Regions from separate parts of the Faecalibacillus sp. MSK20_93 genome, predicted to be linked through region 1. Evidence: predicted binding sites of a transcription regulator. Region 1 holds the regulator's gene; each other region holds the start of a gene.
The links. The regulator HrcA, encoded in region 1, represses chaperone genes, less so after heat shock. The targets are predictions, from matches to a motif close to TTTTAGCACTNNNNNNNNNNNAGTGCTAAAA.
Positions count from the first base shown of each region.

Region 2: a site for HrcA is predicted at 1,514-1,544, ahead of clpB (ATP-dependent chaperone ClpB). Genes of this name have one in related genera too.
Region 3: a site for HrcA is predicted at 5,088-5,118, ahead of htpG (molecular chaperone HtpG). Genes of this name have one in related genera too.
Region 4: a site for HrcA is predicted at 1,929-1,959, ahead of gltB (glutamate synthase large subunit). Genes of this name have one in related genera too.

Region 1 is NZ_JAJDKA010000015.1:41,715-49,689, forward strand. It holds gene holA (DNA polymerase III subunit delta) at 1-143, shown strand, start outside; gene LJD34_RS06460 (L-serine ammonia-lyase, iron-sulfur-dependent, subunit alpha) at 152-1,363, shown strand; gene hemW (radical SAM family heme chaperone HemW) at 1,368-2,441, shown strand; gene LJD34_RS06470 (AAA family ATPase) at 2,493-4,136, shown strand; gene hrcA (heat-inducible transcriptional repressor HrcA) at 4,277-5,305, shown strand; gene grpE (nucleotide exchange factor GrpE) at 5,308-5,865, shown strand; gene dnaK (molecular chaperone DnaK) at 5,884-7,701, shown strand; gene dnaJ (molecular chaperone DnaJ) at 7,763-7,975, shown strand, end outside.
Region 2 is NZ_JAJDKA010000006.1:39,913-47,887, reverse strand. It holds gene LJD34_RS03360 (diguanylate cyclase domain-containing protein) at 1-650, shown strand, start outside; gene LJD34_RS03355 (hypothetical protein) at 759-998, opposite strand; gene LJD34_RS03350 (DUF4143 domain-containing protein) at 1,077-1,361, shown strand; gene clpB (ATP-dependent chaperone ClpB) at 1,603-4,170, shown strand; gene LJD34_RS03340 (RsmE family RNA methyltransferase) at 4,353-5,093, shown strand; gene LJD34_RS03335 (hypothetical protein) at 5,090-5,842, shown strand; gene mtaB (tRNA (N(6)-L-threonylcarbamoyladenosine(37)-C(2))-methylthiotransferase MtaB) at 5,851-7,131, shown strand; gene LJD34_RS03325 (UDP-N-acetylmuramoyl-L-alanyl-D-glutamate--2,6-diaminopimelate ligase) at 7,131-7,975, shown strand, end outside.
Region 3 is NZ_JAJDKA010000007.1:22,722-30,696, forward strand. It holds gene LJD34_RS03615 (Na/Pi cotransporter family protein) at 1-1,196, shown strand, start outside; gene LJD34_RS03620 (hypothetical protein) at 1,251-2,255, shown strand; gene LJD34_RS03625 (hypothetical protein) at 2,284-2,550, opposite strand; gene LJD34_RS03630 (nitroreductase family protein) at 2,550-3,086, opposite strand; gene htpG (molecular chaperone HtpG) at 3,140-5,029, opposite strand; gene LJD34_RS03640 (LURP-one-related/scramblase family protein) at 5,149-5,622, opposite strand; gene LJD34_RS03645 (hypothetical protein) at 5,896-6,108, opposite strand; gene LJD34_RS03650 (nitroreductase family protein) at 6,179-6,688, opposite strand; gene LJD34_RS03655 (Rpn family recombination-promoting nuclease/putative transposase) at 7,067-7,975, opposite strand, start outside.
Region 4 is NZ_JAJDKA010000023.1:15,670-23,644, forward strand. It holds gene gltB (glutamate synthase large subunit) at 1-1,787, opposite strand, end outside; gene pduL (phosphate propanoyltransferase) at 2,058-2,630, shown strand; gene LJD34_RS08200 (DUF4230 domain-containing protein) at 2,732-3,367, shown strand; gene LJD34_RS08205 (HU family DNA-binding protein) at 3,390-3,665, opposite strand; gene LJD34_RS08210 (threonine aldolase family protein) at 3,761-4,771, opposite strand; gene LJD34_RS08215 (glycoside hydrolase family 1 protein) at 4,807-6,255, opposite strand; gene LJD34_RS08220 (alpha/beta hydrolase) at 6,267-7,172, opposite strand; gene LJD34_RS08225 (hypothetical protein) at 7,159-7,975, opposite strand, start outside.

The sequences.
Region 1 (7,975 bases):
AATATGTAAGAAAAGAAGGCCAATTTTTTCAAATAGATGAACTACTTAGATGTTTAAATGAATTATCTTTATTGGATGTTAAAATTAAGACGGGACAAATAGATAAAAAATTAGGCTTAGAATTATTTATGTTAAGAATATAGGAGAAATTATGGAATCATTAAGAGAATTGTTTAAGATAGGATTTGGACCATCCTCTTCACATACAATGGGTCCTCAAAGAGCAGCTTCTAAAATAAAAGAACAGTATCCAAATGCTTCACGTTTCGAAGTTGAATTATATGGGTCGCTTGCCTTAACTGGAAAAGGTCATTTAACAGATTATATTATTAAACAAACATTGGGCAAGCAAACGATTGTTCGTTTTAAAAGTGATCGTTTACCTTATCATCCAAATGGCATGAAATTTTATGTGTACCAAGATGAAAAAGTTCTTGATACAATTACTGCTTATTCTATAGGTGGAGGAACTGTTGAATATGAAGGAAGTAAGTTGCAACAAACAAAACAAATCTATCCTCATAAAAATCTTAAAGAAATTATTCAATATATTGAAGACAATGGTATTTCCTTCTATGATTATGTTTTAAATTATGAAGATGAACATTTTAAGGCCTACTTATTTGAAGTGTTAGATAGTATGTTTACCTGTGTACAAAATGGCTTACATCATGAAGGAGTGATTCCTGGAAGGTTACAACTAAAAAGAGTTGCTAAAAGTATGTATCAACAAGCAATCAATACGCGAAGAGAAAGTGATCGAGAAAGATTGCTTGTTTCAAGCTATGCTTATGCTGTTTCTGAGGAAAATGCCTGTGGTAATAAAATTGTTACTGCGCCAACATGTGGAGCAAGTGGAATTTTACCAGCTGTTTTATTTTATTGTTATAAACAATTAGAAATTCCTCGTAAAGAATTGATCAAAGCTTTAGCGGTTGCTGGTTTATTTGGAAATGTCATTAAACATAATGCGACAATTTCAGGGGCTGATGGCGGATGTCAAGCAGAAGTTGGCAGTGCTTGTGCAATGGCTGCAGCAGCCTATGGTTGGATTTTAGAACTTAATAATTCTTTAATTGAATATGCTGCAGAGATGGGGCTTGAACATAATTTAGGACTAACATGTGATCCGGTTGGTGGCTATGTTCAAATTCCTTGTATTGAAAGAAATGGTTTTGGTGCTTTACGTGCAATCGATGCAGCAAGTTATGCTAAACAATTAGGTTATTTAAGAAAGAACAAAGTTTCATTTGATTCAATTGTGAATGTTATGAAAGAAACTGGAAAAGATTTAAATAGTGCTTATAAGGAAACTTCTTTAGGTGGACTAGCAAAGGAATTTGGTTTAAAAGATGGAGACTAGAAGTTTGTATGTACACATTCCTTTTTGTGAATCTATTTGTAGTTATTGTGATTTTTGCAAGGTCTATTATGATCAAAAACAAAGTGATCTCTATTTACAAAGATTAAATGAAGAATTATCACAAATAGAGCAACATCATTTAAAAACGATTTATATTGGAGGGGGAACCCCTAGTGCTTTAAATGATGAACAATTAGAAAAATTAATGTCAATGTTAAAACCCTATAGTTTAGAAGTGGAAGAATATTGTATGGAAGTTAATCCAGAGTCAATGGATTATTATAAGTTAAAGATTTTAAAAAAAGGTGGTATTAATCGTTTAAGTATTGGTGTACAAACGTTTCAAGATCATTTATTAAAAGAAATAGAGCGTCATCATAATACAATCCAAGTAAAAAATATTATTAAATATGCTAAAGAAATAGGTTTTGATAATATCTCAATTGATTTGATGTATGGGTTACCAAAACAAACAAAAGAAGATATTCAAAAGGATATAGAAATTTTAAAATCTTTAGATTTGCAACATGTTTCTTATTATTCTTTGATTTTAGAAGAAGGAACGATTTTAAAATATAAAAATTATCAGCCTTTAGATGAAGAAAGCGAATATCAATTAACATTATTCATTGATCAAGAATTAGAAAAAATAGGTTTTGAAAAATATGAAATTTCTAATTATGCTAAACAAAGATATCAATCGAAACATAATCTTATGTATTGGTACTATAATAATTATTATGGAATAGGATTAGGTGCTTGTAGCAAAATTGATGGACAAATTATAGAACATAGTCGATCACTTACTAAATATTTAAATGGTGATTTTAAAACAACAACAATTGATGAAACAAAAGAAGAAACAATGTTTAATCAAATAATGATGTCACTTCGTTTAAAAGAAGGGCTAGATTTAAATAAATTTAAAGAAAGATATCAAGAAGATGCCCGTATTCTATATAAAGAAGCGATTACTAGAAATATAGAAAAGGGTAGATTGATGATTGAAAATGATTATTTAAAAGCAACTCAAGAAGGTCAGTATGTTTTAAATGATATATTAATTGATTTTATGTAAAGTGGTATACGGATAATAAATGGTTTATAATAAAACAAAGAGGTGATGAACATGAAGAAAATACCAACAGGAATAAAAAGTTTTAGTAAGCTTAAAGAAGAAAATTACTACTTTGTTGATAAAACGTTAATGATTAAAGATTTTTTAGAAATAGGATCAGAAGTAACACTTGTTACAAGACCTAGAAGATTTGGAAAAACAATTAATATGTCAATGATGTCAGAATTCTTTGATATTACGAAAGATTCTAAAGAAATCTTTAAAGGTACTAAAATCATGGATACACCTTATGTAAGTGAAATAAATCAATATCCAACGATCTTTATCTCTTTTGCGGATGCAAAAAGAGATAAAGTAGCGGTTGTTTCCACAATAAAGATGCAAATATTAAAGCAATGGAAAAAATATAAATATATCTTTAAAGGTTTAGATGAGTTTGATTTACCAATATATCAATCCCTATTAAAAATATTAACACAAACAGAAGATGGAAGTCTTGTAGGAATAAATGATGCGATAGCTTTTTTAATGGATAAATTACAAGATTACTATCATAAGGAAGTAATGGTCTTTATTGATGAATATGATACACCTTTTATAGAAGCACATACAAAAGGGTTCTATGAAGAAGTAAGAGGAGGATTATCAGGTTTGCTTCATAATTCTCTTAAAACATCGAACAGTTTAAAGTATGCCTTTATTACAGGTATTCAAAGAGTAGCTAAAGAAAATATCTTCAGTGATTTAAATAATCTTGTTGTTTGTGATGTAACGGATCAACGTTATGCTGCTTATTTTGGCTTTGACAGTGATGAAACAAAAGAATTACTAGAATACTATGGATTAGAATTAAATAATAAAGTCAAAGAGATGTATGATGGCTATCATATAGGCAATCGAGATATCTATAATCCATGGTCATTATTAAATTATGTTGATACAAAAGAATTGACATCTTATTGGGTCAATACCAGTGCCAACAGTATGATCAAGACAGCTTTGAAACAAGCAAGCTATACATTTAAAAATCAATATGATAAACTCATTAAAGATGGTAAGTTAGATACCTATGTTTCAATGCAGACAAGTTTCTTTGAAGAAGCGGATAATTCAACTTTATGGGGATTGTTTGTCAATGCAGGGTATCTTACAGTTACAAAAGAAATAGATCTTTTAAAAGGTAAATATTGTATCGAAATACCAAATAAAGAAGTCGAACAGGAATTTATAAAACTGACAGAATATCAGTTAGGATTAAGCAGTGGAACATTAGATACAGTAACTGAAAGTCTAACCAAAGAAGATCAAGAAACATTTTTAGAAAGCTATCAAGAAATCTTAATGGTACCAAGTTATCATGATTTACAGAAAGAAAACAGTTATCATATGATGATGCTAGGAATGTGTTTATGTTTAAATAAAGATTATGAAATCATTTCTAATAGAGAAGTAGGAAAAGGAAGAGATGATCTCATCTTAAAAGCCAAAGATGAAAAGAAAACATCATTCGTCTTAGAATTCAAATATCTAAAAGAAGATAAAAAAGATCTTGAAAAAGCATTAGATGAATTATCTAATAAAGCTATTCAACAAATCAAGGATAATAAATATGATTATGGATTAAAAGGAAAAGTCATTTATATAGGACTTGCCCATCATGGTAAAGATGTAAGTATTAAATGGGTTGAAAGTTAAGGGCCTCTGTTAAGTAGACAGAGGTTCTTTATTTTACGATTTTTTTTGATTTTTTAGCACCAAGTTATTGACAGTGCTAAAATAAAATGTATAATGTATTTAGCACAAGAGAAATAGGAGTGCTAAAGGTGGTGAACTTGATGTTAACAGCAAGACAAATGCTGATATTTAAATGTATAGTTGAAGAGTTTATTGAAAATGCTGAACCGGTTGGATCCAAGGCATTGATGGTAAAATATCAACTTCCTTATTCAAGTGCAACGATTCGTAATGAAATGAATTTTCTAGAAAATTATGGTTATCTAGAAAAAACACATATTTCTTCTGGAAGAGTACCTTCTAAAGAAGGCTATCGTTTCTATGTTCATAATTTAGGAAAAGTTGATTTGGATGAAGGAACAAAAAATCAAGTTGCTACAATTATTAATAAGCATCGTCGAAATTTAAATGAGATGGTGCATGAAAGTTGTAACATGTTGAGTGAATTAACTCATCTTACAAGTGTTGCATTAGGAAATGCTTCAGATGATATGCTGCAACGCATCTCTGTTGTTCCTTTGGATGATGGACGTGTAACAGCAATTATCATTACAAGTCAAGGTCATGTTGAAAATAAAGTTTTCCAATTTTCAAGTGATGTAGAAATGGAAGATTTATTAAGTTGTGTTAATGTGATGAATGAATTATTGATAGGAACACCTATCAGTGAAGTAGCATTTCGTTTAGAACGAGATGTTCGACCAATTCTTACAACGCAAGTGAAGCAACATGAAGAATTATTTAATGCGTTTTTGGAAGCATTCGTTAAATTTGCTTCAAATAGTGTTTATTTTTCTGGAAAAGAAAATATTCTCTATCAACCAGAATTTAATGATGTGGATAAATTAAGAAGACTTGTAAGTGCTTTTGAAAATTCAAAAGTGTGGAAAACTCTACCATTATCGAGTGAGGATGGTATTCAAATCAATATTGGAAATGAAACACCTCTAGGAAAAATGAATGATGTTTCAGTAATCTCTGCTTCATTTAAAACAGGGGAAACATCAAAAGGTTCTATTTCGGTAATTGGTCCAACAAGAATGCCTTATGAAAAAGTAGTGGCATTAGTAGAGTATATATCTGAAAATATTGAAAAGGCTTGTTTAGAAGATAAACAAGATGAGAAATAGAGGTGAACAAATTGGCTGAGGAAACTAAAGTTGAAAAAGAAGTAACTGAAGAAGTTGAAGAAAACAAAGAAGCTGAGGCTGAAGTTGTTGAAGAGGAAAAAGTTGATCAAGAAGATCAAATTAAAATTCTTCAAGGTGAAGTTGATAAATGGAAAAATGATTATTATAAAGTGTTTGCGGATATGGAAAACATTAAAAGACGTATGCAAAATGAACATGCAAATAACTTAAAGTTCATGATGCAAGGTTTTATTGAACAAATGTTACCAATCGTTGATAACTTTGAAAGATCATTAGCAATTGAAAATCCAAGTGAAGAAGTGGCAAACTTCTTAAAAGGATATGAAATGATTTATAAACAAATCATGACATTATTAGAAAACCAAGGAGTTAAAGTGATTGAAGCTGAAGGTAAAGAATTTGATCCTAACTTCCATCAAGCAGTAATGACTGTAAGTGATGAAAACTTTAAACCTGGTATGGTTGTTGAAGAGTTACAAAAAGGTTATATGTTAAAAGATCGCGTTATTCGTGCATCTTTAGTAAAAGTAAGTGAATAAAATAGGAGGATTTATATTATGGCAAAAATTATTGGTATTGACTTAGGAACTACAAACTCATGTGTAAGTGTGTTAGAAAACAATGAAGTAAAAGTAATTGCAAACCCAGAAGGAAATCGTACAACTCCTTCAGTTGTATCTTTCAAAAATGGTGAAATTATTGTTGGGGAAGCTGCAAAAAGACAAGCAGTAACAAACCCTGATACAGTAATGTCGGTTAAACGTTATATGGGTACTGATCATAAAGAAAACGTAAATGGTAAATCTTATACACCACAAGAAATTTCAGCAATGATCTTACAAAACTTAAAAGCAACTGCTGAAGCTTATTTAGGTGAAACAGTAACAAAAGCAGTTATCACTGTACCTGCATATTTCAATGATGCTCAAAGACAAGCAACAAAAGATGCTGGTAAAATCGCTGGTTTAGATGTTGAACGTATCATCAACGAACCAACTGCTGCAGCATTAGCATTCGGTCTTGATAAATTAGATCAAGAACAAAAAGTATTAGTATATGACTTAGGTGGTGGTACTTTCGACGTATCTATCTTAGACTTAGCTGATGGTACATTTGAAGTATTAGCTACTGCTGGTAACAATAAATTAGGTGGGGATGATTTCGATAAGAAAATCATGGACTACATCGTAGATGAATTCAAAAAAGAAAACGGAATTGATTTATCTAACGATAAAATGGCAATGCAACGTATTAAAGAAGCTGCAGAAAAAGCTAAAAAAGACTTATCTGGTGTAATGCAAACTCAAATTTCATTACCATTCATTTCAGCTGGTGCTGCTGGACCATTACACTTAGAATTATCATTAACAAGAGCTAAATTTGATGAAATTACAAGAGACTTAGTTGTAGCTACTGAAGGACCAGTTAGACAAGCATTAAGTGATGCTGGAATGCAACCAAGTGAAATTGATCAAGTATTATTAGTTGGTGGATCTACTCGTATTCCTGCTGTTCAAGAATCTGTTAAACGTTTACTTGGAAAAGAACCTAACAAATCAGTAAACCCAGATGAAGTTGTATCTATGGGTGCTGCTATCCAAGGTGGAGTTATCGCTGGTGACGTTAAAGATGTCTTATTATTAGATGTTACACCACTTTCATTAGGTATCGAAACAATGGGTGGAGTTATGACAGTATTGATTGAAAGAAATACTACAATTCCAACTACTAAATCACAAGTATTCTCTACTGCTGCTGATAATCAACCAGCTGTTGATATCAACGTATTACAAGGTGAAAGATCAATGGCTAGAGATAATAAACAATTAGGTTTATTCAAATTAGATGGTATCGAACCAGCTCCAAGAGGAGTACCTCAAATCGAAGTTACTTTCTCAATTGACGTTAACGGTATCGTAAATGTTAAAGCTAAAGATTTAAAAACTCAAAAAGAACAATCGATCGTTATTCAAAACTCTACAGGATTATCTGATGAAGAAATCGATCGTATGGTAAAAGAAGCTGAAGCTAATAAAGCTGAAGATGAAAAGAAACGTAAAGATATCGAAACAAGAAATAAAGCTGAACAAATGATCAATGAAATTGATAAAGCTTTAGCTGAACAAGGTGATAAGATTGATGCTAATCAAAAACAACAAGCAGAACAATTAAAAACTGAATTAAAAACTGCTTTAGATAACAATGATATGACTACTCTTGAAGCTAAAATGTCAGAATTAGAACAAATGGCTCAACAAATGGCATCATATGCTTATCAACAACAACAAGCAAACCCTAATAGTGGTGCTGGACAAACAACATCAAATAACAATGATGATAATGTTGTTGATGCTGATTTCGAAGAAAAGAACTAATCACTTAAAAAACCAAGGTTCTTCCTTGGTTTTTTAAAAGTATTATAGAAAGGATGATTTTATGGCAAGTAAAAGAGATTTTTATGAAGTCTTAGGGATTTCAAAAACAGCAAACGCTGATGAAATAAAACGTGCATACCGTAAAAAAGCAAAACAATATCATCCCGATATCTGTAAAGAACCTGATGCAGAAGAAAAATTTAAAGAAGTTCAAGAAGCTTACGAAGTTTTATCTGATGATAATAAAAGAGCGGCTTATGATCGTTATGGACAT
Region 2 (7,975 bases), on a different contig from region 1:
TTATTTTATCTAAAAAAGAAGATGCACATATATGTGAAGAACGTCTACTAGAAATACGCTTACAATTTAGAGAAGAAATGAAAAAGAAAGTACCGTATCCATGTGATTTTAGTTTTGGTTGTGTGGATATTGATAAAAAAGAAAACAAAACAATTAGTGAATATTTAAGTCTTGCTGATAAAAAAATGTATCATTTTAAAATGCAACATTATATTGATCAAAGACGACCTAAATACAGTAATCATATTGATAAAAGTGGTTTAGATAGTCGTATTTTTGATGCTTTTTCTCAAACATCAATCAACCGCTATGCTTATATATGTAATATGGAAACAAATGTTTCAAGATGGTCCGTACAAGCTGTCAAAGACTTTGATTTGCCTTATGAATATATGTATGATGCAGGTAAAATATGGGAAGAACATATTCATCCAGATGATTGTAAAGAATATGAAGAAGATATTGAAGCAGTTTTCTCTGGAAAGAAAGAATGTCATGATTTAACATATCGTGCACGTTTAAAAAATGGTAAATATATAAAATGTCGTTGTGAAGGATATGTCTTAAGAGGAAGAACGGCTAAAGAACCCAATCTTTTTGCAGGAATACTTACACGAGTCGATGAAGCAGTGAATTATGAAGAAAGATAGTTTTAAGTGGGATCAAGGTGATCTCACTTTTTTATTTATCAAAAAAGAAAAGACTAAGAACACCTAAAATAAAACATCCAGAGCAATCACATTGATAATTTGTTCGATTCAATTTGATTTTGATTTAAAAGTAAACAAAATCATACCAATAACAGTTGTTCCAAAGAATAAACAAATTGGAAATGTCATGATTTGAGGTAAAAGGCATGCAAAGTGAATACTTTTTCTACCGGTATTAAACCAATAAAAAGGAGAAAGAACACATAACTGTTTATTTAAAAAATGAATGTTTCGTCTCTTTAAAGCAACAAGTATTTTCCAAAGTACTTTCCCACAACCAATATACAAAGAATGACCTCTATAAAAAGAACAAATTATGAAAATGTGAAGCAATTAAAAGTATGGTTATACAAAAGAAAAGAATATTTGAAGATACTTGAAAAGTACTATATTGTAGATATTGGAATGCGCTATATGTTACTAGGAACACAAAAAATAGATGCTGGACATATTTTAGAAAATGTTGTGTATTTAGAATTATTAAGAAGAGAAAATAAAGTATTTGTAGGGAAAGTTGATCATTTTGAAGTGGATTTTGTTGCGCAAAATTCTAAAGGTATCGAATACTATCAAGTTGCATTAACTGTACGTGATGAAAAAACACTTCAAAGAGAGTTAAGACATCTTCAAGCTATTCAAGAATTACCCTAAAGTTATTCTTACAATGGATGATGATCCTGAAGTGCAATATGAAGGAATACGACGTATTAATGCACGAAATTGGTTATTAGGGCTAATTGAATAGTTTTATTAGTGTTAAATAATATAGAATAGGGGATCTTTTAAAGAGGATTTTTTTAATTTTTTAGCACTTAAGTGTTGACAGTGCTAAAAATATGGATATAATAAAATTAGCACTAGGGATAAAGGAGTGCTAAAGGAGAGTGATAACATGGATATCGAAAAATTTACAGCCAAGATGCAAGAGGCAATTCAAAAAGCAAGTCAATTAGCATTAAGTTATAAGCATCAAGTAATTGACATTGAACATGTATTGTATGTTTTATTGAATGATAGTAGTGGTATTTTTCCAAGGGTGTTATCTAAGCTAAATAAAGATAAAAATCATTTCATTCAAGTATTAGAACAAAGGCTTCAACAAAAAACGACACTTGAAAATATTGATGTCAATAGCATGAGAATAAGCTATAGCTTAAATGATTTACTTGCGAAAGCAAATAGTCAAATGACATCGTTTAAAGATGAATATATGTCTGTAGAACATGTCATTATGGCTTTATTTGAAATAAATGAAAATTGGGTCAAAGATTTATTAAACCAAGAAGGTATGAATAAAAAGGATACAAAAAAGGTGATTTTAGAAATGCGGGGTGATCATATGGTAGACAATCCAAATCCAGAAAATACTTATGAAGTATTAGAAAAATATGGACGTGACTTAACAAAAGATGTGGAAAATGGAAAATTAGATCCAGTTATTGGACGTGATGATGAAATTCGTCGTGTGATTCAAATCTTGTCACGTAAAACAAAAAATAATCCAATTTTAATTGGTGAACCAGGTGTTGGTAAAACAGCCATCGTTGAAGGATTGGCATGGCGTATTTATAAAAATGATGTACCAATTTCTTTACAAAATAAAACTTTATATGAACTTGATTTAGGTTCACTTGTAGCTGGTGCTAAATACCGTGGTGAATTTGAAGAAAGATTGAAAGCAGTTTTAGGTGAAATTAAAAAAGCAAATGGAAATATCATCTTATTTATTGATGAAATCCATCAATTAGTTGGTGCTGGTAAAACAGATGGTGCGATGGATGCTGCTAACTTATTAAAACCAATGTTGGCTCGTGGTGAACTTCATTGTATTGGAGCAACGACTTTAGATGAATATAGACAATATATTGAAAAAGATGCAGCTCTTGAAAGACGTTTCCAAAAGGTACAAGTTGATGAACCAACAATTGATGATAGTATTGCTATCTTACGTGGTTTAAAAGATTCTTTTGAAAGACATCATGGGGTTAAAATCAATGATAGTGCTATTATTGGGGCTGTTAATTTATCACAAAGATATATTACGGATCGTTTCTTACCAGATAAAGCCATCGATTTAATCGATGAAGCGTGCGCTTCAATTCGTATGGAAATTGATTCTTTACCAGAAGAATTAGATGGTATTACACGTGAAAAGAATCGATTAGAAATGGAAAGAATTTCGATTGAAAAAGAAGATAGTAATGAAGATAATGTAAAACGTTTAAATGATATTAAAGAACGTATTGCTTCTTTAACTGAACAAGAAACAGCATTAAAAGCAAAATGGAAAGAAGAAAAGTCTTCATTAGATCATATTAAAGAATTAAAGAATCAAAAAAATAAACTTGTAGCTTTACAAGATAAATATATGCAAGAAGGTAATTTACAAGAAGCTTCTAAACTTCAATATGGTGATATTCCAAAAATCACCAAAGAAATTGCTGATCTTGAAGCAAAAGAATCGGATGATGCTTTACTTCAAGAAAAAGTAACTGTTGATAATGTCTCAGAAGTTATTTCAAGATGGACAGGTATTCCAATGAATAAATTAATGGCTTCTGAAAGAGAAAAACTTTTAGCCTTAGATGATACATTAAAAGTACGTGTTATTGGTCAAGATGATGCAATCACTAAAGTAACAGATGCTATCTTACGTAGCCGTGCTGGTATCAATGATGAAGAAAAACCAATTGGTTCCTTCTTATTCTTAGGTCCAACTGGGGTTGGTAAAACAGAAGTGGCTAAAGCTTTAGCAGAACAATTATTTGATACTGAAAAGAATATTGTGCGTATTGATATGTCTGAATATATGGAAAAATTCAGTGTCTCTCGTTTAGTAGGAGCTCCACCAGGATATGTTGGTTATGAAGAAGGTGGACAATTAACAGAAGCAGTAAGACGTCATCCTTATAGTATTGTATTATTGGATGAAATTGAAAAAGCCCATCCTGATGTTTTCAATATCTTACTTCAAGTCTTAGATGATGGACGTATTACAGATAGTAAAGGTAATACAGTTAGCTTTAAAAATACAATTATTATCATGACAAGCAATATTGGTTCTCAATATTTATTAGAAGGAAATAATGAAGAAAATAGAAAACTTGTCAAAGAAGAATTAAAAGCGCACTTTAAACCAGAATTCTTAAATCGTATTGATGAAATTGTTATGTTTAATTCATTAGATAGTTCAGTAGTAAGAAAAATTATTGATAAATTTATTGGTCAATTAGTTCATCGTTTACAAGATAAAAAGATTACGATTTCTTTAACTGATCAAGCTTATCAAATGATTCAAGAAGAAGGATTTGATCCAATCTATGGAGCAAGACCATTAAAGAGATTTATTCAATCTCAAATTGAAACAAAACTTGCTAAAGAAATTATTAAAGGAACAGTTCATCAAGGACAACATGTAGAAGTTGATTATCAAGATGGATTTGTTTTAAAAGCTCAATAAGGAAGTAGTATAAAAGCTACTTCTTTTTTTATAAAACTATTTTGTATTTAGAAAGAAAATAATAGCTAATTAAGTACGAAAAATCGTACTTTTCTTTTTGAAATTGTAGGAATATAAATAAAAATGTAAAATTGTTTTTTCTTGGGGAAATATTATGCTAGAATATGTTGGGGTGAAAGACGATGCAAAAATATTTTATAAATGAAAATATCGAATTAAATAAATCTTTCAAAATAGAAAGTAGTGATCAACATCATATAGAAAAAGTAATGCGTAATAAAAATGGTGATCAAATTATTTGTGTAGACTTAAAACATATTCAATATTTATGTTTAATTGAAAATGTTCAAGAAGGTACAATTTTACCAATTGAAAAATTAGATATTAATAATGAATTAGATGTAGAAGTTACACTTGTTTATGCTTTACCTAAAGGAGATAAATTTGAATTTGTTTTACAAAAAGCCTGTGAGTTAGGAGTTCATCATATTATTCCATTAAGTTCTAAAAGATGTGTTGTTAAACTTACTAAAGACAAATTCAATAAAAAACTGCCCCGCTATCAAAAAATATTAAAAGAAGCAAGTGAACAATCAGGAAGAAATAGAATACCTTCAATAGAAGAAGTAAAAACAATTAAAGAATTAAAACCCTATTTAAAAGATTATAATTTAGTGGCTTATGAAGAAACTGCTAAACAACATGAACATGGTGAATTATTTCATACTTTACAACAATTAAAAGCAGGGGATCAATTATTGATTATTGTTGGTTGTGAAGGTGGCTTTGATGAAAGTGAAATTCAAGAATTAAACGAGATGGGCGTTAAATGTTGTTCATTAGGTAACCGTATTTTAAGAAGTGAAACAGCACCACTTTATTTAATGAGTGTCATTGGTTATTCAAGGGAGCTTATAAAATGATTAAATTATTAAAGAAATATGGGGTAGAGTTAAAATTAAAAAAATGTGATTTGTTTCGTCTTATTGAAGGACAAAAAGATACTTTTCTTGAAGATGGTTTTGCTTTTAAAATGACAAATGAAGAAGAAATGTTTAAATATGAAGTGATTTTAAATGGTATTTATAATAAGACAAAAATAGAAGGGGAATATAAGCGATTTGTTTATGAGACACAAGATGCTATTCAATATTTAAATTATGAAGAAAAACAAAAAATGTTTAATAGTATTATTAGTGAAACGTTAAAAAATTTAAAACTTATGAAAGCTGATCAACAAATTATTTTAATTCCTTATTTAGAACCTTTTATAAATGAAAGATATTTAAATAATTATATGTTATTAACATTAAAACAACATCAATTGTATGTTAAAGATTATCAAAGAAATATAGAAATTCCTTATCAACTTTATGGTTTAAAAGTATTACGTTCTGCTTTTTCTTCTTTAAAAGGAATAGCTGAAGATGAAAATTATGAATATTATTATTATGATGGTTTAAAGAAAATCTATATTTTTGATAAGAAAGAATATGGTTTAGTAGATAGTTTTCCAATAATTGATAAATATTTCCAAGGAAATACATCTTTAGATGATATAAGAGAAATTATGACTTATTATAAACAACCTCAACAATTTATAAATCAATTACATGAATTAAATTATTTAAGTGATAAAGTACATAAAAAAATTATGAAAAAATTAAAGTAGGTGAAAGAATGAAAGTTGCATTCCATACATTAGGATGTAAAGTTAATTCCTATGAATCTCAAGCAATGCTAAATATGTTTGAAGAATCTGGATATGAAGAAGTTGATTTTAAAGAAGTGGCAGATGTTTATGTTGTTAATACATGTACTGTCACAAATACAGGAGATAGTAAATCTCGTCAAATGATACGCAAAGCAATTCGTAAAAATCCTCAAGCAACCGTTTGTGTTGTTGGATGTTATAGTCAAGTAGCACCTCAAGATATTGAAGCAATTGAAGGTGTAAGTATCATTTTAGGGACACAATTTAGAAATGAAATTGTTGATTTAGTAGAAAAGTATCAACAAACACATGAAAGAATTGTGAAAGTTTCTGAAGTTAAACAATTAAGAAAATTTGAAGATTTAAATATTGATCGTTTTTTACATACGAGAGCTTATTTAAAGATTCAAGATGGATGTAATAATTTCTGTACATATTGTATTATTCCTTATGCTAGAGGAAGAGTGCGATCTAGAAAACCAGAAAGTGTTATTAAACAAGCAAAGGAATTAGTAGCTAAAGGATATGTAGAAATTGTTTTAACAGGGATTCATACAGCAGGATATGGTGAAGATTTAGAAAATTATAGTTTTTATGATTTATTAGTAGATTTAACAAAAATAGAAGGATTAAAGAGACTTCGTATTTCTTCTATTGAAACAAGTCAAATTACTGATGATATTATTGATTTAATTTCAAAATCTAAAATTATTGTGGATCATTTACATGTACCGCTTCAAGCTGGGTGTGATGAAACACTTAAACGTATGAATAGAAAATATAATTGTGAACAATATTATGAAAAATTATCAAAAATTAGAAGATTGATTCCTGATATTGTTTTTACAACAGATGTCATTGTTGGTTTTCCTGGAGAAAGCGAAGAAGAGTTTGAAAAAACTTATGAATTTATTAAAAAAGTGGGATATACACAACTTCATGTTTTCCCTTATTCTATGCGTAAAGGAACACCAGCAGCACGTATGGTACAAGTTGATGAAAAAATTAAACATGAAAGAGTTAATCGATTGATTGCATTATCTCATGAGTTAAATGAAAATTATGCAAAATCTCAAATTGGTAAAACTTTAAGAGTTCTTTTTGAAAAAGAAGATCATGGATATTATGTGGGACATGGAGATAATTATTTACTTATAAAAGTACAAAGTGATGAACAATTGATAGGTCAATTGAAGAATGTTATAATTGATTTATATGATGAAATGTTAATTGGAAGAGTGGTATAATGAAACGATTAAATGAGTTGTTTGATATTGATAATGATATGAAAATATACTCAATTCATAGTGATTCAAGATATGTAAAACCCTATTCTATATTCTTTTGTATTGAAGGATTGAGTGTAGATGGACATCGTTATGTGGATGATGCTATTTTTCAAGGAGCAAAAGTTATTGTTCATAGCAAGGATATAGAAAAACAACCAGGCATTATTTATATTAAGGTAGCAGATGCTTTAGATGAATTAAATAGAGTTTCTAATGTATTCTATGATTATCCAAGTAAGAAAATGCGTGTTGTTGGAGTGACTGGAACAAGTGGTAAAACAGTTGTTGCTTCAATGGTTAAAAGTGTGATGGATCATTATTGTAAAGCAGCTTACATGGGAACAATTTCTTTAGAGTATGACGGGGTAGAAGAACAGTGCCCTTATACGACGCCAGAAACTTTATATGTACAAAAGAAATTGTTTGATATGGCAAGACGTGGTGTTAAGGTTGTTGCCATGGAAGCAAGTAGTCATGGTTTGGCACTTAAAAGAATTGATGCAGTCGATTTTAATATTGCTGTTTTAACAAATATTTCTGATGAACATTTAGATTTTCATGGAACTAGAAGACAATATATTGAAAGTAAGAAAAAACTATTTTCAATGTTATCTACAAATTCGATTGCTGTTTTAAATAAAGATGAAGAAGTTTTTGCTGAATTTAAAGCAGCTACGAAAGCAAGAATTATGACTTATGGTATTAAAAATGAAAGTGAAATTATGGCTAAAAATATAGAACTTTATATTGATCATAGTGAATTTGATCTTTCATTAAAAGGAAATCTATATCATATTGTTTG
Region 3 (7,975 bases), on a different contig from region 1:
AAGTTCCAGAATTTACACAAATTACCGAATTTTTAATGAAGAGCCCTTGGCTTGGTTTACTTGGTGGAACAATTCTTACATGTGCGATTCAATCATCAGCTGCAACGATTGCAATTGTTCAACAAATGTATGGTGCCGGTGCTATTGGTTTAAATATTGCTTTACCATTTTTATTTGGATCAAATATTGGAACAACAATTACAGCTGTTCTTGCCTCTATTGGTGGATCTATTCCCGCTAAAAGAGCAGCATTCTTCCACGTTTTATTTAACGTCATTGGTTCTGTTCTATTTATGATTGTTTTATCACCATTTACCATGTTGATTCAATATATTAATTCAGTAAGTACAATGTCTCCTGAATTACAACTTGCAGTAGCTCATGGTATCTTTAACATAGTAACAACCATCTTGTTCTTTCCATTTATTAATAAGATTGTTGTTATTATTAAAAAAATTATTCCAAATCATTCAAAAGAATTACAAATGGATTTATCAGAATTAGATCCTCATGTGGTTCAATTGTTCCCTTCTCATGCTTTAGCTATCGCTAAAAACAAGATTTTAGAAATGGGAACTATTACTGTTGAAGCTTGTGAAAATGTTAAAGAATATTTTATTTCTAAAAGTTCTACTGCTAAAGAAGCAGTCGAAGAATTAGAAAATGCAATCAACTTATTAGATAAAAAGATTGCTGAATATTTATTACTTATTTCACATGAACAATTAAACGATCATGATTCAAAAGAATATTTTGCTGATATGAAATCAATTAAAGATCTAGAACGTGTCGGTGATTTATGTATTAACTTAACTCAATTCTTTGAAGCTGTTTATGATGAAAAAGATGATTTTTCATCAGAAGCTAAAGATGACATTATCGCCATGATCAATATGGATATTGAAATGTTGAATCATGCAATGGTGGCTTTTGATAAACATGATTTAGATGATATTATTTATGTTGATGATCATGAAAGTAATTTAGATTATTATAATAAAAAAGCAAAACAAAGACATATTCAACGTGTTACTAATAAAACTGAAAAATCAGTTATTGTCAATTCTACATACGTTGATATCTTATCCAACTTAGAGCGTATTGGTGATCATTGCCAAAACATAGCTGAATCTTATATGTTAGAAGAAGAAAACTTCAAACCTGATTATGAAGTTGATTCTGCATTTAATCAATAGTCATGGATTTCCATGACTATTTTTGTTATGATGTAACAGTCAAAGGAGTCACATATGTATAAATTATTAGATTATGATATAACTGAATATAAACAATTAGAAAACACCTTGAATGAGTTATCTAAACAAGGTTACAATCCTACTTCTTTAGGTAAAATCAGCCGTTTTGAAAAAAATGAGAAACACTACTACTTCCATGTAGATTTACTAATCAAAAAACCGGCAACCCCTAAAAGAAAAGCATTACATGATTTTATTAATGAATATGAAAAACAAATGTTTGATTATTATGGTAAAATAGGAAAATTTATTATTTTTACAACAGATAATAAACGTGCTTTACCTAAAGAAAGACAAAAAGCAATTGATGAATACTTAAGTACTCGTAAAATCTCTGTAACCACTTATTTTGTTTTATGGATTTTCTTTGCTTTTTTTGTCGCACAGCTTGTTTTACAAAAAAATCAGATTCAAGAATTTCTTACAAATGGAAGTATTTTAATTCATTACTTACCTCTTCTTCTATTTGCGACAATTCTTATTCGTTGCCTTTATAAAATTGTTTTAGCCTGTCAAAAAAGCTTTGGAAAGATTATTAAACATATCTTCTACGCTATGACTATAGTTACTTGTGTAGTGGCTATACTTGGATGTATTTTAGATGTTACTGATAGAAAAGATATTCCTTTAAATCAAAATATTTTAACCTTGCAAACATTTGATAAAGAAACAAATTTAAAAAAATATCCAAACTACAAATATACTAAAAGTTTTATTGTTGAATCTACTTCTTATTTTGAAGAAAACAACCAAGGTGATCTCATGTATAGTAAAGATTATTGTTTTAAATCAACTGACAAAACAAACACTTTCTTTAAACGTTATTTAAAAACGTATGATGATGTTCCTGTTATTAAAATCGATAAAAACACTTATCTCTTTAAACTTGATACATCGTATGATACTTTACTGTATAAAAAAGAAAATCATTTCTATTTTGTTTCTGCAAACTTTAGTTTAAAAAATGATTATCAAAATATTATTGAGTTTTATAAATAAACAAAAAATCCACCCCAAAGTGGATTTTTTATTTACCTGTAATAATAAGATAGATAAGAAGTAAAGCAATAATAATCATTGTTGCAACAAGGACACGTCTTTCAAATTCGCTATAATCATCATGACAAAGATAGTGTGCTAAATAGTTAAGAACTAACGCCATAAGCAAAAAGATTCTTCCAACCATAAAATAAGACGTATTCATCACCACCGGTTCAATAAGCAATAAAACATCAACCAAATTGATTTTATATTTATGATGTGGTTTGCAAATTTTATACAGTAATTTCTTCATTAATAAAACGTACTCACTTCTTCTATTGTTTTTCTTTTTGGCATACTTGGTTCAATATTTGGATAACCCACACCTATGACAGAAACAATCGTTTCTTGTACAGGTATTTCTAAAAGTTCACGAATCGCTCTTTCATCTCTGATTCCCATAACAAGTGTTCCTAAACCAAGTTCAGTTGCTTTAAGAATTAAGTTTTGATTAGCTAGTCCACAATCATAAACACCCCAACCATTTTGTAATTCGTTGTCAGGACTTCCGTTTCTTTGAAAACCTGCACGATCTTTAACAAATGTTGTCACAATTAAAACAGGTGCATCAGCTATATTTTTTTGATTAAATTCAGGTAAACATTTTTTCTTAAATTGTTCCAACATTTCTTTTGATTGAATAACATGATATCGTGAGGTTTGACTATTTTTCCAACTTTCTGAATAGATAGCTGCTTGAATCATTTCTTCAATTTTTTCTTTTTCTACAGGTTGTTGTTTATATTTACGAATACTTCTTCTTTGTTGTAAAACATTTTGTAACTCCATAATTTTCACTCTCCTGCTTTTATTATAAAAGAAAAGACTATCGAATGATAGCCTTACTTATTTAATTCAATCATAAGCTCACAAATCTTATTTGAAAAAGCCACTGGATCTTCAATAGATAATCCTTCAATCAATAATGCTTGATCGAATAACAATGAAGCATAATCATTGATCTTATCTGCATTATTTTGATAAACATTTTGAATTGCCTTGAAAATATCATGATTTGGATTGATTTCAAGAATTCTACCTGCTTTAACATCTTGACCATCAGGCATTGCATTTAATACTTTTTCCATTTCAAAAGATACACCTTGATCAGATACTAAACATACTGGATGAGATTTTAATCTATTTGATACTTTAACATCCACTACTTTATCTTTTAAAGCTTCTTTTAATGATTCTAATAATGATTTATTATCTTCATTGATTTTTTCTAATTCTTTCTTTTCTTCTTCACTATCTAAGTTTAAATCACCTTGAGCAACGTTTTTGAAAGCTTTAGAATCATAATCTCTCATCATTTGAATCATGAATTCATCAACATTATCCATCATGTATAAAACATCAAAGTCACGATCTCTAACAGCTTCTACTTGTGGTAAATGAGAAATCTTTTCTTTTGTTTCACCACTTGCAAAGTAAATTTCTGTTTGTCCTTCTTTCATGTTTTCAACATATTCTTTTAAAGTAATCATTTTTTCTTCTTTACCAGAGTAGAATAAAAGTAAATCTTGTAATTTATCTTTTAACATTCCATAGCTTTGATAAATACCAAATTTTAATTGTAAACCAAAGTTTTTAAAGAATTTTTCATATGTTTCACGATCTTTTTTCAACATATTTGTAAGTTCACTTTGGATTTTCTTTTCAATACGATCAGCGATGACTTTTAATTGACGGTCATGTTGTAACATTTCTCTTGAAATATTTAATGATAAATCTTGTGAATCAACTAACCCTTTAACAAATCTAAAGTGTTCTGGAATTAAATCACTTGCTTTATCCATGATAAAGACACCTCGACTATAAAGTTGTAATCCTTTTTCATAATCATTTGAATAGAAATTCATTGGTGGTTGACTTGGAATAAACAATAATGCATCATAAGAAACATTTCCTTCTACAGATGTATGAATAACTTTCATTGGATCAGAGAAATCATTGAATTTATCTTTATAGAATTCATTATATTCTTCATCTTTAATATCTTTTTTATTTCTTTTCCATAAAGGAACCATTGAATTTAATGTTTTATTTTCAACAACATCTTCATATTCATCACTATCTTCTTTTTTCTTAGATGTTGTCACATCCATTTTAATTGGATAATGTACATAATCAGAATATTTTTTAACTAAAGATTCGATATGATATTGATCTAAATAATCATCATAATTTTCTTCTTCTGTATTATCTTTTAAATAAAGTTTAATTGTTGTTCCTGTTGGTAAGTTATCTGTTTCAAAGATTTCATAACCATCACTTGCTTCAGATACCCATGTATATCCTTGATCACTACCATAAGCTCTTGAAGAAACTTCTACTTTTTTAGCAACCATAAATGCTGAATAGAAACCAACTCCAAATTGTCCGATGATATCAATATCATCACTTTCAGTTTCATTTTTAAATTTGAAAGAACCACTATTAGCAATCGTACCTAAATGTTCTTCTAGTTCTTCTTTATTCATTCCAATACCATGATCAGTAACAGTCAATGTTCTATTTTCTTTATCAAAAGCTAAATCAATTGTAAGATCACTTTTATTGATTTCAGAAATATTTTCTGTTAATGCTTTATAATAAAGTTTATCTGTTGCATCACTTGCATTAGAAATCAATTCTCTTAAAAAGATTTCCTTATGTGTATATATAGAATTAATCATTAAGTCTAATAATCTTTTCGATTCTGCTTTAAATTGTTTTTTTTCTGCCATAATATATCCTCCTTTAGCACTCCTGTTATTTAAATGCTAAAGATAGTATATTACTTTGTTTTAGCATAGTCAAGCGCAGAGTGCTAATTTTTTAAGAAAATAAAATGATTGACTTACAATCATTTATTTTGACTACATTTTTGAGCATCTATCGCAAGAACAATCATCAAAACATAAAAGGCATCTTCGTCATGTTCTATTGTTAAAGAATATGTATCACTCATATGAAAGATTTCTTTATTAATTAAACCAATAATATTTCCTGAATAATCCACGATCTGATAATCCCATTCCCAAAAATTTCCTTCTATTTGCCAATCTTTATAATCTAAAATAAATTTAGGTTTAAAGAAAGTAAACTCTTTGGTAATTTTACCAATATATTCATCATTTTCATATAAAGCAAAACGTGGTAAAAACGTTAATATTTCTTCTTTGATCGTACCAATATGTTCACCATACTTATTATAAATAAAAAGTTTATGTCCAAAACTGAGTTGTCCTTTCACTGTATAGACAGTTTCCCCCTTTTCATCATATATATCATAACTGTCTAGCCATGAAAAAATACGCTGTTTAAATAATAGTTTCATAAGATTCCCTCCAATTATTTTAATAATGTCTATTTCTTCTTGATTTTTCAATATCTATTACGGTTGTTAAAATGACGAAATCTAAAATATCTTCCTTTAAATCAACTGAAATATCATATGTATCTAAAATATTTTATGATCTTTTTTCAATTCTTCCAATAAGATAATCATTTTCATCTTTTATTTCATAATTATATTCAACATATTCTCCATCAACATTCCATTTTCGATAATCCACTAAAAAATAAGGAATAAAATAAGAAAACTCTTTTTCTACAGCACCAATATATTCCTCATTTTTATAAATAAAAAAATAGCTAATTTAGGATCTTGTTCAATCTTAGCAACAATATTTTCATGAGCATCATATATATAAAGTTGATACATAATTGCCATTTTTTTTATAATATATAACCATTCATTATTTTGATTTGTTACATAAAAGCGAAAAATAAAAGATGGTTGTTGTTTAAATAACAGCTTCATCTAGCTCACCTCTTACCCTAATTGTAACAAAAAAATAACAAAACAAGCAAAGATTATTTTGTTATAAAAATTATAAGTATTTAACTGTTTCAGCCAATTCTTTTTTTAAATGATGATTAGGAAGTGGTTCTTTTTGATTTCCATATCCTAAATCCAACATCATAACAACTTCTTCATTTTCAGGTAAATCTAAAGCTTTTTTCATTTCTTGAGGATTAAAGAAATTGATCCAACAACTATCAATTCCTGCATTATAAGCAGCCAACATTAAATGGGTGGCTACAATGGTAGCATCTTCAATTCCTGAATTTCTTTCATTACCTGGATAATCAAAAACATTGTTTTTATCATAAGCTACAACTAAAACAGTAGGTGCATGATAACGACAAGGTGTACATGCATCTATTTTATCTAAATATTCTTTTGATTGAACAACATAGATTTTTTGTTCTTGCAAGTTTTTAGCCGTTGGAGCAACTCTTCCTGCTTCTAATATTTCCGTTAATTTTTCTTTTTCTATTTGTTGTGTAGAAAAGTCTTTACATGAATATCGGTTTTGAATAACATCTTTAAATTCCATAATATTATCTCCTATCTTTTTTTCTTTTCTAATAAATATATTAAATATTTGAGCATAATGTTGTAAAGAAAAATTCTCAAATACTTGATGTTTTCTATAGAAAAAAGTTTATTAAATAACTTTAAGAAATTTTTCCTCTTTCATACCCTATTCTTTGACTTCTTGTCATGTTCTTACTTTTTATTTGTTTGATTTTTATATAAAAAGTCGTGGAGCTTCAAATTTTGCGTAATTGGAACGAAGACATCCACGACATATATAATAGTATATATTTCAACTTAACAAAAGAAAAGAGGGTTTGATTTTTTATTTATTTTTTCAACAGTCTAAACAAATCATTTTATTTGACTTGCTTTTTCTTGCTTAGATATTAACTTATTAATTAATGATTTTTAAAACATCTTCTTCATTTGTAATATTAAATATATTACGTGTTAATATATTTAGTTTTTCTAATGTTGCATTGGTTAGTTGTAATTCTAGATTATTTGAAATAGTTCCTAGTTTGATTTCTAATTGCTCTTTTAGTGTACTTCTCTTTTCTTCGAGTTTTCCTTCACTTCTTCCAACAAGAATGCCTTGTTCACGTCCTTGCATTCTTCCTTCATTTCTAAATCCTTCTGCCATTCTTTCCATTCCTTCACACATATCGATTTCATCTCCTTCTGGTAAGTCTCTAATTAAATCTAAACTTCCTGTAATGATGGCTGCATAAATAAAGTTATCTCTATTCATCTTTATTCTTCGATGTAATCCCTCATAGTTTCCTTTATACATCTCTTGGATGGCTTCTATAAAATATCTTGTTTGTTCATCTTTGATCTTACTGGTATCTATTTCTTTGACATCAACAAATATAAATTTCCATTCATTTATATATGCTTTTAATTCTTCTGGTATATCAAAATAATTACTTAGTTTTACTAGGGCATTCCATTTCTTATCACCCGTATAAAAAACGATCATAACTTGAGGAACTAATCCTTTAATCTTTTTGTTTTTTAACTGTTTTAAATACTCCATCATTTCATAGTTGCCACATCGTATCACCATGTTCTTATCGATCGTACTTTGATGTTCAATACTAAGAAGACAATAGACACCATTGATATCCGTTTTTACGATAATGTCCCTTCTTCTTTTTTTATCTTCTGCACTTTTTGTATCATCAATAATAAGTGACATATCATTTTCATAACGTACAAGTCTTTCAGGATGAATGACTTGTTTGCCATCAAACAAGATGGCATTGGAAAAAGAAACAAAACTGATATCATTACTTAAGAA
Region 4 (7,975 bases), on a different contig from region 1:
AAAACACGATCAATTGCTTTTTCTAATGAAGTATTTTTAATATATGTAATATTAACTTCACCTACTTTAAAGCCTTCTTTTTTCAAGTTTTTGATTTTTAAAATATCTGTATTACTTAAAATAGGGTGATTGATTTTTAATAAATGACAGTTTTCTGGTTTATCTTCCAACATATTTCCATCTCGACCAATACAAATACTTGTTGAAGTAATAATTTCTTCACGAATCGCATCGATTGGTGGATTGGTTACTTGTGCAAACAATTGTTTAAAGTAATTAAATAATGGTGGATGTTTTGTTGATAAAGCTGCAATTGGTGTATCATTTCCCATTGCTACAATATTTTCATTACCAGTTAAAGCTAAGTTTTTAATATAGTTTGTATCTTCGTAACTATAACCATGAATCTTTTGTAATTTAGTTAATTCTTCTCCTTCGTATCTTTCTACTCTAATACTAGGAATTCTCATATCTTTTAAATTAATTAAATTGCTTTCCAACCATTCTCCATAAGGTTGTTTTGTTGCATACGTTTCCTTTAAAACATCATCTTCAATAAGTTCACCTTTAACAGTATCAACTAATAACATTTTTCCAGGTCTTAGTCTTTCTTTTAAAACAATATCTTTAGCTGGAATATCTAATGATCCTACTTCTGAAGATAATACTAAATAATGATCTTTTGTAATGTAATAACGTGATGGTCTTAAACCATTTCTATCTAAGATAGCCCCCATGATGTCTCCATCACTAAATAAGATAGAAGCTGGTCCATCCCAAGGTTCCATAAGTGTAGCATTATATTCATAGAAATCTTTTTTTGCTTGTGACATGCTTTTATCATTTTCATAAGGTTCTGGAATACACATCATGACAGCTCTTGGAAGTTCCATACCTGACATTACTAAAAATTCCAATGTATTATCTAACATAGCTGAATCGGAACCATTGACATCAACAACAGGATATACTTTTGAAGTATCCACAACATCTGTTTGCATGTTTTCTTCTCGACAGAGCATGTTATTCGCATTTCCTTTAATTGTATTGATTTCACCATTGTGAACAATAAATCTATTAGGATGGGCTCTTTTCCATGATGGCATTGTATTTGTTGAAAAACGTGAATGAACTAAAGCAATGGCACTTTTATAACTTTTATCTTGTAAATCTTTAAAGAATAATCGAAGTTGTTGTACTAAGAACATTCCTTTATAAACAATTGTACGACTTGAAAGTGAACATACATAAGTATCTTCAAATTGACTTTGTTCAAAAATTCTTCTCACTTGATATAATTTTCTATCAAAATCTAAACCACAATTTACGCCATGAGGTTTTTTAATAAATGCTTGGACAATATATGGCATGGCATCTAATGCTTTTTTCCCTAAAACACTAGGTACAGTTGGTACAGCACGCCAACCTAAAAATTCTAATCCTTCTTTTTTAACAACTGTTTCAAACATTTTTTTGACACGTAAACGTACTTTTTCATCTTGAGGCATAAAGAACATTCCAACTCCATAATGTCCTTTTTGAGGTAATGTAAAATCTTTAATAATCTTTTGAAAATATTCATCTGGTATTTGTGTTAAGATTCCTACACCATCTCCAGTTTCCCCTGCTGCATCCTTTCCAGCACGATGTTCTAATTGTTCAACGATTTTTAAAGCATCATCTACTGTTTTATAAGTTTTTAATCCTTTGATATTAACAACGGCCCCTATTCCGCAGTTATCATGTTCAAATGACTGATCATATAAACCTACATTTTCTTTGTTCATAAAGGTTCCTCCTTTTTTTGTACAGTTAGAATAGCACATTTAGTAATATGTGTAAAGATTAGCGTTTTTTTTATGATTTTCCTAAAAAATAGCTAGATTGTATACATTTTTTAATGTTTTATCAATGATTTGATAATCTTTTTTTAGCAAATTAATAAATTTATTACAAAAGTGAGAAAAAATTTTTTTATTTTTTTTTTATTTATTGGCATTAAATGATAAAAAGAGTAGAATAAATGTAGTATTAATATATGGAAAGAGGAGAAAAATATGGAAGGTATGTTTATTGTCGAAACTTCTGCTAGACATATTCACTTAAGTGATAAAGATTTAGCAACTTTATTTGGTGAAGGTCATCAATTAACAAATAAAAAAGATTTATCTCAACCTGGTCAATTCGCTTGTGTTGAAAGAGTAAAAGTAATTGGACCTAAAGGAGAATTAAATATGTCTGTTTTAGGACCTACAAGAAAAGAAACTCAAGTAGAAATTTCTTTAACTGACGCTAGAAGCATTGGTGTTCAAGCATTAATTAGAGAATCAGGAGATATCGAAGGAACTGCTGGATGTAAATTAGTTGGTCCTGCAGGAGAAGTTGAAATTCCTTGTGGCGTGATTGCTGCAAAAAGACATATTCACTTAACACCTGAAGATGCTGAAAAATTTGGAGTAAAAGATAAAGAAATCGTTAAAGTTGAAATTAATACAGATGGACGTTCTTTGATCTTTGGTGATGTTGTTTGTCGTGTAAGCGCTTCATATGCAACAGCTATGCATATTGATACTGATGAAAGTAATGCAGCAGCTTGTGGTAGAGAAGTTTACGGTAAAATCATTAAATAAGAAAAAGAATGGTTTTAGATATAATTTCTAAAATCATTCTTTTTTTATACCTATAATATCTTACTTCGACAAATTATGATATAATCTTCGTGGGTGATGACATGAAAATATTAGATACTCTTGGAAAGTCAAAAAAGGCTATTGGTGGTGTTATAGCAATTATCGTTTTAGTTATTGCAATCTTTTTTGCAGGTGTTCATTATGCAAGTGGTAGTAACAATGATAAAATTACTTCAACAACCATTAAAAATCAATTAACTGAAATTAATGAGCTTGCACTTTATTCATATGATTATAGTAAGGTAGGAAAATTTTCTAATAAATTATCTTTTAATGGTTGGAAAATTCCTTTAACACAAAAAACTTTTATTATTACATATAATGGATCTATTAAAGCAGGGATTGATTTAAAACAGGCTAAAATAAGTATTGATAATGATCAATTAAATATTACTTTACCTGCAGCAAAAATTTTAAGTCATGAAATTGATGAAAAATCTATTGAAGTATATGATGAATCATCAAATATTTTTAATCAGATAAGTATTAACGATTATAAATCTTTTGCAACTAAAGAAAAGAAAAAAAATGAAAAAGAAGCTATTTCTAATGGTATTTTAGAAAAGTCTAAAACAAAAGCTGAACAAACCTTAACCACATATCTACAGGCTATTCCAGAAATTAAAGATCATTATAAATTAAATATTACAATTGAAGATGCAAAAACCGATGAGTAACAAACTCATCGGTTTTCTATTATTATTTATTAACAGCTTTTTTTAATGCAGAACTTGCTTTAAATGCAGGTGCTTTACTTGCAGCAATTGTCATTGTTTCACCAGTTCTTGGGTTTCTACCTGTTCTTTCACTACGAGTACGAACTTCAAAATTACCAAAACCTTTTAAAGAAACTTTATCTCCTTTAGCTAAAGCATCAGTAACAACTTCAACTAAAGCAGTTACTACTTTATCTACATCAGTTTTTGTTAATTCAGTGCTTGAAGCAATAGCTTCTACTAATTCAGTTTTATTCATTTTTATTATCTCCATTTCTCGAAATTTAGGATAATAAATCCTAGTCATATTCTACTACGTTATCTATTTATTTACAATAAAATAGTATGTATCAATTATAATTCTTCTATAAATTGTTCACATATTTCTTTGGACGTTGCCCATGATGTAACTAGACGTATACATGTATGTTGGTCATCTATTTTAAACATATACGTTGTTATATAGTTTTTATTTATTTTTTCCAACGTTTGTTGATCAACGATTGGAAATATTTGATTAGAAGGACTTTCAATATACATCTTATAGCCTTTATCTTTGAATCCTTTTCTTAATATATCAGCACATTCATTTTCATGTTTTCCTATTTCTAGATATAAATCATTTTCAAATAAAGCATTAAATTGAACTCCTAATAATCTTCCTTTAGCAAGCATGGCACCTTTTTGTTTAATATGATATCTAAAATCGGTTTTTAATTCATCATTAATAATAACTAAACATTCACCAAATAAGGCTCCCATTTTTGTACCACCAATATAGAAAACATCACTATAAAGCGCCATCTCTTGTAAAGTTGGTGCATCTTTCAAGACAAGTGCACTTCCAAGTCTTGCTCCATCTATAAATAAATATAAATTATTTTGTTGACAGCATTCATAAATGCCTTTTAATTCTTCTAAAGTATAGTACGTACCATATTCTGTTGTTTGTGAAATATATACCATTTTAGGTTGCACCATATGTTCATCAGGATGTTCACGCATGATTTCATCAATCATTTCAGGAATCATCTTTCCATCTTGATGTGGCTTTGTTAAAATCTTATGCCCGGTAAATTCAACAGCTCCTGTTTCATGAACATTGATATGTCCACTATCAACAGCAATAACAGCTTGATAATCTTTTAATGCTGAAGAAATCATAATCATATTTGTCTGTGTACCACCTACTAAAAAATGAATATCTACATTTTCATTTTCTAATATAGCTTTTATTTTATCTTTAGCTTTTTGACAATATTGATCTTCCCCATATCCTACTGTTTGAATAAAATTTGTCTTATTTAAAGCTTCCATCACTTGTGGATGAGCTCCTTCTAAATAATCACTTGCAAAGTTATACACCTTAACCTCCTAAAGAAAATAGGAAACATTGTTTCCTATAATTCTTCTCCATTTGTTTCAATTACTTTTTTATACCAATAATATGAATCTTTTTTGTATCTATTTAAAGTACCTGAATTTTCATCTTCTTCACGATCAATATAAACAAAACCATAACGTTTTTGATATCCGTTTAGCCAGCTTAATAAATCAGTATAAGACCATGTACAATAAGCAAGAACACGACAACCATCATCACATGCTTTTTTAAGTTCTTCGATATGACGTTTTAAATAATCAATACGATATGGATCATGAATTTGTCCGTCTTCTAATTTATCAAATGCACCTAAACCATTTTCGGAAATAACGATTGGTAAATCATAACGCGAAGTAATTTCACGACAACACATTCTAATTCCCATTGGATCAATTGTCCAATCCCAATCTGTTGTTGGTAAAAACTCATTTTGTGGTTTTTTATAAAGACCAGGTACACCTTGAACTTTAGCGGTACCTTTTTTACCAGTGTTATTCATTGTATGATCACTACCAACACCATTAATATCATTATATTCAACAACACATGTTTGATAATAGTTCACACCCATGAAATCAATAAGTGAAGCTGCTTTTTTCATTAATGCTTCATCACCTTCTTCGAAGAGAGGAGCACATCCTAATGATTTTAAATATTGAATAGCAGCACGTGGATAACGTCCATAAGCATAAGCATCCATCCAATAATAATTTTGTAAATCATCATAATCCGCTTTAGCCATTGCATTTTCAGGTTTACGATCATAAGCATAACTTGGACTATAAGCAAATGAAGCCCCTACTTTTGCTTCTGGATGAAGTTCTTTTAAAGCTATAACACTTTTAGCATGTGCAATATTGGCATGATGATTGACTTGATAGAATGTTTTCATATCATCTACTTTTCCTGGTGGATGCATTCCTTCTAACCATCCATGTCCTGTAAAGATATTTTGTTCATTCATTGTAATCCAATATTTTACACGATCTCCATATCTTTTAAATAATGTTGTGGCATAATTTACATAATCATCAACAATTTTTCTGCTTTCCCAACCATGATATTGGTCTTCTAAAGCTTGTGGCATATCCCAGTGATAAACTGTAACCATAGGTTCAATTCCATATTTTAATAATTCATTGATAAGATTGTCATAAAATTCTAAACCTTTTTCATTGACTTCACCATTTCCATTTGGATAAATACGTGTCCAAGCAATTGAAAAACGATATGTTTGCAATCCCATTTCTGCCATCAACTTGACATCTTCTTTGTAACGATGATAATGATCAACGGCCTTATCACCTGTTGTTGCTTTAAAAGTCTTTCCTGGAATTCTTACAAATTTGTCCCAGTTGGAAACACCTTTACCATCTGCATCCCAGCCACCTTCTACTTGATAAGCAGCAGATGCACTTCCCCAAAGAAAATCTTTAGGAAATCCTTTTGTTTCTTTAAAATACATTCTTTTTCTCCTTATTTCATATATTTTTTGATAAACTGACTTAATGTTTGTTTAAAGTCATCGTTTTCAACAAGTTCATATAAGTATTTTTCATCTTTTAAGACAAACAATACTTTTTCTCCTCTATTTTTATTATATAGCGGATAAACCATCTTTAATGGTACAAAATCGTCATCTTTTGCATGAAAATACAATGTAGGTATATCATTGTGTCTAACATATTTTGTTGTATTTTCTTTTAAATCAATATGCACAGCTTTTTTAATATGGTGTGCAATAATTGAAATTGCTGGATATTTTGAAATCTTATAATCTGCTTCTAAACGATATCCAATAATATCATATGGTGACGTATAAGCCCCATCTGAAATAATAGCTTCAACATTTTTTAAAACATGTCTACCTGAAGCATTTAAAATTGTATTTGCTCCTTGTTCTTTACCATACATTAATATTTTATGATCTTTCCCATAAGTTTCTAATAGGTACTTATTCCAACATACTAAATCATTGACATCCTTGATTCCAAATCCTCTAATATAACCATCACTTTGTCCATGTGCACAAGCATCTATTAATAAGATTTGTGCTTCTGGCAAATGGTCTTCAAAATATGGAACATATAATTGCATATCTTTTGCCTGTAAACCAAATGGATGTGAAATTAAAACTGTCATTTGAGGGTTTTCTTTAGGAATCAAAATTCCTCTTAATTGAATATCTTGATCATTTTTTATATAAATATTTTGACTATTGAATTTTGTTTCTAAAATACTTGGTCTATCTTCTTGTTTATGATGTCTGTATAATAATTTTTTTGCATATTTTTTGGATAATGTGTAAACAGATGCTGCTGCAGTAGAAACACCTCCTAAAACTAATAATCCTTTAATTGCTGTTTTATTATTCTTTACCATTTGAATATTCCTCCTTATATTCTTCCATTAATAATCTATTAATATTAGCTACCTGTTCAAATGAAGTAAGACGATATTCATCATGATTCATCCTTGCTGCATAGAAACGAATTGCTTTTTCTAATTCCAAACGCATAATTTCTTTATATTCTGGTGGAAATGTTGAAATTGGAAAACATACAAATAAGAATGTATTATAATCTTTTGAAAATAAATCGATAAGTAAATCATATCCTTCTATTTCTAAAATTCTATTTCCTATTTCTTTTTGTAAATCATGATTAGCAAAAGTCAACACATCATTCATTACAAAACGTAGAATATCTTCACATGCATCGATATATTGTTCATGATTATTTTTATAAAGTGATTTGAGATATGAAATAACAATATTATTTTTTAACTGATCTGGATTTAATCTTTCAAAATGATTAAATAATCTTTCAGCAACTTCCTTATTCAATAAAATAAGGTTTCCAAATTCTTTTATAATTGAAAGTGTAAATCTTGGCATTTGACATAAGCGCTCAAAGATTTCTAATAATTCATCTTTAGTTGATTTAAAAAATCCATCTATATGATTTGTCATTTTCTTTATGGTCTCTTTAAAATATTCTAAATGAAATTGATATTCAGTATCTAAATATTTTGCATTTACTCCATCCCATTCATATTCATATAAAATTTTATCTAATAAAAGAGCTATTGAATCCATAAATTTTTTATAATTTTTATTATATAATAATCTATCTAAATATGGATTAAAAAATGTATAAAATTCATCAACAGTTTCTTGGTTTGTA